2 regions of the Gilliamella sp. CG13 genome follow, and region 2 is predicted to be linked to the other one. Evidence: riboswitches for the same ligand, from Rfam matches in the RefSeq annotation. Region 2 holds a riboswitch; the other holds the start of a gene.
The links. A riboswitch is a leader RNA that binds a small molecule or an ion and turns the genes downstream of it on or off. The one in region 2 is predicted to bind thiamine pyrophosphate.

Region 1: it holds a riboswitch for thiamine pyrophosphate, as region 2 does, so the genes downstream of both, thiB (thiamine ABC transporter substrate binding subunit) here and thiM (hydroxyethylthiazole kinase) in region 2, are expected to answer to the same signal.

What each region holds. Positions count from the first base shown of each region.
Region 1 covers NZ_JBIDFM010000003.1:292,756-297,200, forward strand. The annotation lists gene ACGH6R_RS06780 (AAA domain-containing protein) at 1-530, opposite strand, end outside; gene ACGH6R_RS06785 (hypothetical protein) at 876-1,493, opposite strand; TPP riboswitch at 1,805-1,907, shown strand; gene thiB (thiamine ABC transporter substrate binding subunit) at 1,948-2,940, shown strand; gene thiP (thiamine/thiamine pyrophosphate ABC transporter permease) at 2,955-4,445, shown strand, end outside.
Region 2 covers NZ_JBIDFM010000002.1:83,956-88,400, reverse strand. The annotation lists gene thiD (bifunctional hydroxymethylpyrimidine kinase/phosphomethylpyrimidine kinase) at 1-435, opposite strand, end outside; gene thiE (thiamine phosphate synthase) at 444-1,085, opposite strand; gene thiM (hydroxyethylthiazole kinase) at 1,098-1,883, opposite strand; TPP riboswitch at 1,929-2,030, opposite strand; gene trkA (Trk system potassium transporter TrkA) at 2,099-3,460, opposite strand; gene trpS (tryptophan--tRNA ligase) at 3,582-4,445, opposite strand, start outside.

The DNA of each region.
Region 1 (4,445 bases), on a different contig from region 2:
TCTTCATCGCTTAATATATCAATATCATAATCATTGGCTAATTGTTTACATTCATTGATGACGTTATTTGCCGTTTTAAATTGATCTTCTTGTGCACTGAGTAAAATGATTAGATCATCTTCACTAATATTGTTACGTTCCATTAATGATAATAATCCAAGATTATTGGCATCAGGAAAGAAAGATGAGCGTTTAGTCCACATTGCCATTAATTGGTTTTTAGAACAGGCTAATTGAAGTGTTTTTAGTCGGTTTTCATCCAATTTGATTTGTAAATTTGATGCACGTAAGCGAACATTATTGGCGCGTATAGATAATTGCCATAACCCTAGTTTAGATTTATGCTCTTTAATAGGCATAGTTTCACTAATCAATTGAAATTTTTTTAATGGTTTTGTATCAATAGAATTTTTGAATGAAACGGATAATAGGTCATAATGATATGTTTTATCATCGATCATTTGCTTACTTAGCATTTCATTATCGAATCGTTCAGTTTGGCAATGACCACAGTGACGCTCTAACTCCATTTTGTATTCCTTATATTCAACTCAATGTTGATGTTATTTTTATCATTTTTATTTATATTGAATTGTAGAATGACAATGATTATTTATAAAGATTAATTTTAATACAGTCGATAGAAAACACGCATTTTAGCCCGATTTGGGTTAGCAAATGGCATCTATTATTTTGTTAAATATACAATTCAAAAAAAGCCCGAAAACTCTTATTGGTTTTTAATTTATCTATATTAAATCAATATCAATCTATTTTAAATTCATTATGACCTCTTAAGTAAACTGGCTTTGTGCGATGATCTTTTAAAAAACGAGCTACTCTAGTTATTCATCATTTATATTTTTACGGATTGCTTAACTGGATGCTGTCACAGGAATATGACGAATCTTAGGGTTATTAATGAGTAACCAATCGGGTAAATTACTTTCTTTTTCAACTAGCCAAATAATGGTATTTATAAATAACCGATCGTTTGAACCTTTAGGTTTTGGGTATTCAAGTTGTGAAAGTGCTAAAGAACGCGCAAAAAGTTGATGCTCACTAAAACTCATATTATGACGATTTTTAGACAAATGTGATTCATAATCAATTATCAACGCAACAGGCTGTTGATCATAGCTGACTAGTTGATCTAACGTGTTACTTAAATGATTTATTTTTGCGGAATCTTTTTTGGGAACAGCATTTAATCTTAGGCGTTTAAACAACGTATCGCTTTTAATTGCGGGTAAGTCTGGTGTTTGAATTTCTTCGAATCCAACAGCTGAATTCCACAATAAGACGTGATTAAATTTTGCATTTTTTAATATTCGATAAATCGACAAGACTAATGTTTCGGAAATGATGGTTTCAGTATCAATTTTCGATTGTTGTCGATCATGAATGTTTCCGGATAAAACGAATTGAGGTTTTGAATTTAGATAGCGATTTAAATCACGCATCCAGCGAGGGCTCTTGAAAGATTGAGACATAATTAATCCTTTAATAAAAATCAAATAACTGACGTTTTTATTATATACAAAGCAATTGAGTAACATCTACTATTTTTTTAATTAATAACTTATTTTTATTTGGATTTCTTGAATACTCAATCCGTTAAACAGTGATTAAACTTAGGTAATAATCATAATAAGAGACAATTAAAATCGCTTTAAAATTATCTAATTTTTGAGCATTAATTCGTTACCTTTTTACCTTAACAGTGATTAAACTTGCTTGTTATTATTCATGCTATCGCAATTACAACTGTTTACAATTAATGAGGTAAACACTAAACTATTTATCGTTCTCAACGGGGTGCCCAAATGGCTGAGAATGTTGGTTAACATAACCCGTCGAACCTGAACTGGATCATGCCAGCGGAGGGATTTGAGTTATTGTGTCTGCTCAAACCTTTTGTCTTTTATTTACTATTTTGGAGGCAAAATGTTTCGTAAGAATCTTCTTTTGTTTTTTGTTTTTTCAGCTTTTTTCTTGATTGATACCGCCAATGCTAAGCCAACTTTAACCGTTTATAGTTACAATTCTTTTATGTCTGAGTGGGGCCCAGGTGAGGCCATTAAGCAAGATTTTGAAGCGGAGTGTGATTGTCAGTTGGATATCATTTCGTTAGGGGATGGTGTATCAATTTTAAATCGGATCCGGCTCGAAGGGAAAAAGACCAATGCCGATGTTATTTTAGGCTTAGACAATAACATTTTACAGCAAGCTAAGTTAGCCAATATTGTTATTCCTCATCAAATCATTAAACCTGATAATCTTAACACTGATTGGTGGGATAATGATTTTCTTCCTTATGATTATGGTTATTTTGCTTTTATTTATAACAAAGATAAAATCAAAAATCCTCCCCATAGTATGCAACAACTTGTTGATAATAAAGCCAATTGGCGAATTATTTATCAAGACCCAAGAACCAGTACGCCAGGACTAGGTCTACTGTTTTGGATCAAAAATATCTATGGCGATGATGCTGCCAATGTATGGAAAAAGATTGCTAAAAATACGGTAACCGTCACCAAAGGCTGGAGTGAATCTTATGGTATGTTTTTGAAAGGCGAAGCTGATTTTGTTTTAAGCTACAGTACATCGCCGATTGCTCATATTATGAAAAATGATCATCGCTATGAGGCAGCCATTTTTGATGAAGGACATTACCGTCAGGTTGAAGTAGCAGGTATAATCAAATACAGTCAGCAACCCGAGTTAGCACGTCAGTTTTTACAGTATTTACTCTTACCTGAAGTACAACGTCAGATTGCTGAAAAGAATGTGATGTACCCGATTATTCAAACGACATTACCTGAGGCTTATCAGCAAATAAAGCCTGTCACTAAGGCGTTAGAATTTGGATCTGAGCAAGTTGAAAAAGGACAAAAAGCTTGGATTCGTGAGTGGCAATCAGCGATCAGTAAGTAATTATAGACATTAACATGTTGAATTTTAGAACGTTAATGCCGGGTATTCTTGCCGCCAGTAGCATAATGGTTGTACTGGGTAGTGCATTATTATCCATTGGTTATTACGCAATAACTTCAGGTGAGATAAACAGTTATATTGACAGCTATTTATTACATATTTTGTGGATAACTGTTTATCAAGCCACACTATCAACATGTCTTTCTATTTTCTTGGCTATATTAATGGCAAAAGCTTTATCCATGGTTGAGTTTTGGGGTAAAGGTCTATTGTTGCGAATAATGCCGGTGACGTTTATTTTACCTGCACTAGTTGTTGTGACAGGGCTTTTATCCGTTTATGGGCAACAGGGATTACTGTCAATCTTTGTTGGATATATCGGCTTGCCATTTTCATGGTCAATTTATGGATTACAAGGAATTTTATTAGCACACGTATTTTTGAATTTTCCTTATGCTTGTTGTCTATTTTACCGTACGCTGATGAGTGTGCCTGTTGAACAGAAACAGCTAGCCGCTCAATTGAATTTTTCTGGTTACACTTTTTTTCGATTGGTTGAATGGCCACATCTTCGTCGGCAAATATTGCCTATGGCTTCGCTGATTTTTATGCTCTGTTTTTCAAGTTTTGCGATTGTATTGGCTTTAGGCGGTGGCCCCAAATATACCACCATTGAAGTAGCAATTTATCAATCCATTCGTGATTTTGATTTTATTCAAGCGGTTTTGCTTTCCTTATTGCAATTGCTTTGTTGCGTAGGTTTTATGGGAATAATGCAAAAGTTTAATAATAATAAACAAGTCACAATGCGCTTTATAAAGCAAAACTACCGTTTTCCTGTTTCTGGATTGGCTGCCTTGCTAAGTTCAATCGTGATTATTATGGGGGGATTATTTATTTTACTTCCTTTGATAAATATCGTGATTGATGGTGTTTATTTTTTCCGTTTGTCACTGTTTACGCCAACCTTTCAACATGCAACACTGTTTTCACTTTTCATTGCATTGGGGTCAGCCATCGTAACCCTGTTAATGGCACTATTTATTCTTTGGACAAATAGTCGATTGCTCATTTATCAAAAGGTAACGTGGAGTAATCGATTAATGTTAGCCAGTTCGTTAATTTTAGCGATTCCCAGCATGATTTTAGCGTCAGGACTGTTTATATTATTTTATCAGTATGCAGGTAATACTTGGTTTATCTGCATTTTATTAATATTGTGTAATGCTTTAATGGCATTACCTTTTGTCATTAAAAGTCTGGCTACCCCCATGTTCGATGTCACTAAGCGTTATTGGCTATTAAGCCAATCCCTTTGCATTGACGGGGTTAACCATTTTTATTTGATTGAATATAAAGCATTAAACAAATTAATGTTAAAAAGTTTTGTTTTTTCGGCTATCTTATCTTTAGGGGATTTTGGCATTATCGCACTATTTGGTGGGCAGTCAGTCATCACATTGCCTTATTACCTCTATGAGCAGCTATCACATTATCATTATCAA
Region 2 (4,445 bases):
CGCTGCGGCTTCGGGTAAGTTAGGTGTAATAATTGTTGCTAATGGCAATAATTGCTCTCGTATGGCGGTGATGGCATCGGGTTTTAAAAGAGCATGCCCTCCTTTAGCAATCATAACAGTATCAAGTACAATCGATGGTATAGGATGATTTTTTAATAACTGATAGACAGTTGTGACAATTTCTTTATTCATTAGCATACCAATTTTGACACTATCAATGTGGATATCTTGATATAAGGTGTTAAATTCTGCTTCGATAAATTCGGTGGGAATTGCCAATACCGCATCAACACCTTGGGTACTTTGTGCGGTTAATGCGGTAATGACAGACATGCTATACGCACCAAGTGCCGAAAACGTTTTGAGATCGGCTTGGATGCCAGCTCCCCCACTGGGATCTGAACCAGCAATAGTTAGGGCTGTAATTGTCATGATGTTGCTTCCTATCTAGCTTGATGTATTTTATTGATTAGTAAAGTGGTTGCTTGTTCAATATTGGATTGACCACAAATAGCCGATACGACTGCAACGCCTTCAATTCCTGTTTGCATCACTTCTGTTACTTTTGTTATGTCGATACCGCCAATGGCAACAGCAGGGCAATGTTTGGTTTTGACTAATTGAGTTAACTGCTCAATACCAAGTGCCGAGGATGCATCTTTCTTGGTCGAGGTAGGATAGACAGGACCAATTCCAATATAATCGACGTTTTGCCAAGGCACGGTTTCAAGTTGATGCTGATTCGAAACAGATAGCCCTAACCATTTATTATTACCGATCAATCGGCGAGCTACATCAACGGGCAAATCATTTTGACCAACATGCACACCATCTGCATCGACAGCTAAAGCAATATCAACATGATCATTAATCAATAGCGGTACCGATGTCTGACTGAGTGCTTCTTTTAAGGCTAAAGCAGCTTTATACCAATCTTTGCCTGTCAATTCTTGTTCTGATCGTAATTGTACGGCGGTTACACCGTTGGCAACGGCAATTTTGGTTGTGTCGACCATGCCACTGATTCCTCCACATAGTGTCGGATCAAGCACTAAATAGAGAGTAAGATCCAACTTTTTCTGCATGCTACGTCCCTATTAGTATGATGAATAAAATAGTGATAATTGATCTAATAACGATACGGCAAAACTGCCTAATCCAAGCTGTTTATTTGCCTTTTCTCCAGCTTTTTTCATCATAAAGCAAGCGGCTGCTGTGGCTAAAAGTGGATCGGTTGAATTTACAATAAACGCTGCAACCATAGCAGATAAGGAACAGCCTGTTCCGGTAATTTTGGTTAAAGCAATATCACCGCCTGCTATAGCGTAAGTCGTATGACCATCAGTAATATAATCAATGTCACCAGTCATAGCGATGATAGTCTGGTAGTCTTGTGCCAATTGTTTGGCATATTGTAAAGCGGATTTTGTCGAGTCTTGACTATCCGGGCCTTTTGATGATGCAAATTGACCGCTTAGCGCTAAGATTTCCGAAGCATTGCCACGAATAACGGTGGGTTTAAATGATAATAATTGATGCGCAATTTCGGTACGATAAGCAAGTGCCGAACCAACGGCAACAGGATCAAGTACCCATGGAGTTTGGCTCTGCTGAGCTTGACTTGCTGCAAGTAGCATACTTTTGGCAGTATTGTGATTAATTGTGCCGATGTTGATCAGTAAACTATTAGCAATTTTAACAAATTCAGCCACTTCTTGTTCAGCAATAATCATTGCTGGTGAAGCACCAATAGCAAGTAGGACATTAGCAGTAAAATTTTGTACAACATCATTTGTTATACAATGAACTAATGGGCGTTGCGTTTTGACAAGATTAATAAAAGGTGTAACTTGAGTGATTTGAAGAGACGTAGTTACTGACATGTTCATTCCTTATTTGATTTATCGGGAAGAATTTGCCTATTGTAAAGTTGAATGGCTAGACTTCCCTACGCTGGTGTTATCCAGATCAGGTTCAACGGGTAAACTCTCAGTTTTTTTAATGAATAAAAAACACCCCGAGTCAAAATTATGCTTATATTATGAACTGCCTATTGGCTTTTAACAAGTTTGTATAATAGAAAATTTCGATTTAAATGTTATTGTAACAATTTTTCGATATCGGTAATCGCTCTTCTATCCGGCAAGAAAATAATCAGGTGATCATTCTCTTCAATCGTTAAATCCGTGTTGATAATAATAACATCTTCATCACGTACAACTGCGCCGATTGTTGCCCCAGAAGGTAGTTTTAATCCATTGATGTTTTTTCCGACCAGTTTTGAATTTTCTTTATCACCATGCGCAACGATTTCCACAATTTCAGATTCGCCTTGTCGTAGTGATACAACTTTGACGATGCCTGTTTGTCTGACATGACTTAAAAGTTCAGAAATAGTGGCGTGTTGGGGTGAAATAGCAATATCAATCACACTGTCATTAATGAGTTCAAGATAAGCTTGTTTTTGGATTAAGACGATGACTTTTTTTGCGCCCATTCTTTTCGCTAACATTGATGACATAATATTGGATTCATCATCACCGGTTACCGCAATAAAAAGATCTGTCAGTTCAATCTGTTCTTGGGATAGCAATTCTTGGTCTGATGATTCGCCATGTAATACCGTGGTATTAAGTAACTGTTCAGCAATGAGTTCTGCTCGTTCGGCATTGCGTTCAATTAGTTTGACTTGATAATCATTTTCTAAACGCTTAGCCAGTGCAAGTGCAATGCCGCCACCGCCACTAATGATAATTCGTTTATAAGGTTTTTCTAAACGTTGTAGCTCACTGGTCACGGCTTTGATATTGGTTGGCGGAGTAATAAAATACACCATATCACCAGCTTCAATTAAGGTAGAACCTAGAGGACGAATAAAGCGATTTTTACGGTAGATAGCAACGACTCTAGCTTCAACATGCGGAAGATGTTCTTTAAGTTCTGATAGCTCACTGCCAACTAGCGCGCCACCATAATATGCCATAACAGCGACTAGACATACACGGGTATCGTTGAATGAGGCAAATTGTAATGCGCCTGGATATTGAACAAGATGACTGATATGGTTAGTAATAAGGTTTTCTGGTGCAATGATATGGTCGATATTGATACACTCTTTATTAAAAAAAGGATATCTTTCATCATTGTATTCCGGTGCGCGGATACGCGCCACTTTTTGCGGAATATTAAACATGACATGCCCTATTTGACATGCCATCATGTTGATTTCATCAGAGTTGGTAACGGCAACAAGCATATCAGCCGATTCCGCGCCAGCACTCTCTAATACTTGTGGATAAGATGATTTTCCACAAATGACTTGTAAATCAAAGCGCTCTTGCAAAGATTGCAATTTATCATGATCTTCATCGACAACAGTGACATCGTTCTGTTTTTCAGTAACAAGATATTCTGCAAGCGCACTGCCTGTTTGTCCTGCTCCAAGAATGATAATCTTCATAACTAACCTATTTTAATTAAATGGCTTTTATATCTTTTATTGTCATGATGATAATAAATGCCTATATTAAGCCAAATAATACTGTTTAGTGTTAATAATAATTATGTTATTTGATTTTAGACTATACAAAACCGATAGCGTCATAGACCTTTTTCAATGTGATATCCGCTTTAGCTCGAGCTTTTTCAGCGCCTTCTTTCATGATTGAAAAGAGATAATCTTCATCATCACGATATTGGTGATATTGTGCTTGTAAGTGACTTATCATATCAATCACTTGAGTCGCCACTTCCGTTTTAAGATGTCCATACATTTTACCTTCAAACTCTTTTTCAAGTTCGGTGACTGGTTTTCCTGTTACACCAGTTAATATATCTAATAAATTTGATACACCAGCTTTATTTTTTAAATCATAACGTACAACAGGCGGTTCATCAGAATCGGTCATTGCTCGTTTGATTTTTTTCTCGATGTCTTTAGGATTTTCAAGTAAGCCAATCACATTGTTTCGATTTTCATCAGATTTAGACATTTTTTTCGTTGGGTCTTGTAAAGACATCACTCTTGCACCAACTTTAGGGATAAAAGGTTCAGGAACAGTAAAAATGTCACCATACAGGGCATTAAAGCGCATTGCAATATCACGTGATAGTTCGAGATGTTGTTTTTGATCGTCACCCACCGGTACTAAATTAGCTTGATATAATAAAATGTCAGCTGCCATTAATACAGGATAATCAAAAAGCCCTGCGTTAATATTTTCAGCGTGTCGTGATGATTTATCCTTGAATTGGGTCATGCGACTGAGTTCACCAAAATAAGTGTAACAGTTTAATGCCCACCCTAATTCAGCATGAGCAGGTACATGAGATTGTACAAATATAGTGCTTTTTTGAGGATCAATGCCACATGCTAAATAAAGCGCCATGGTATCCAGTGTTGCTTTGCGTAGCTTCTGTGGATCTTGGCGTACTGTGATAGCATG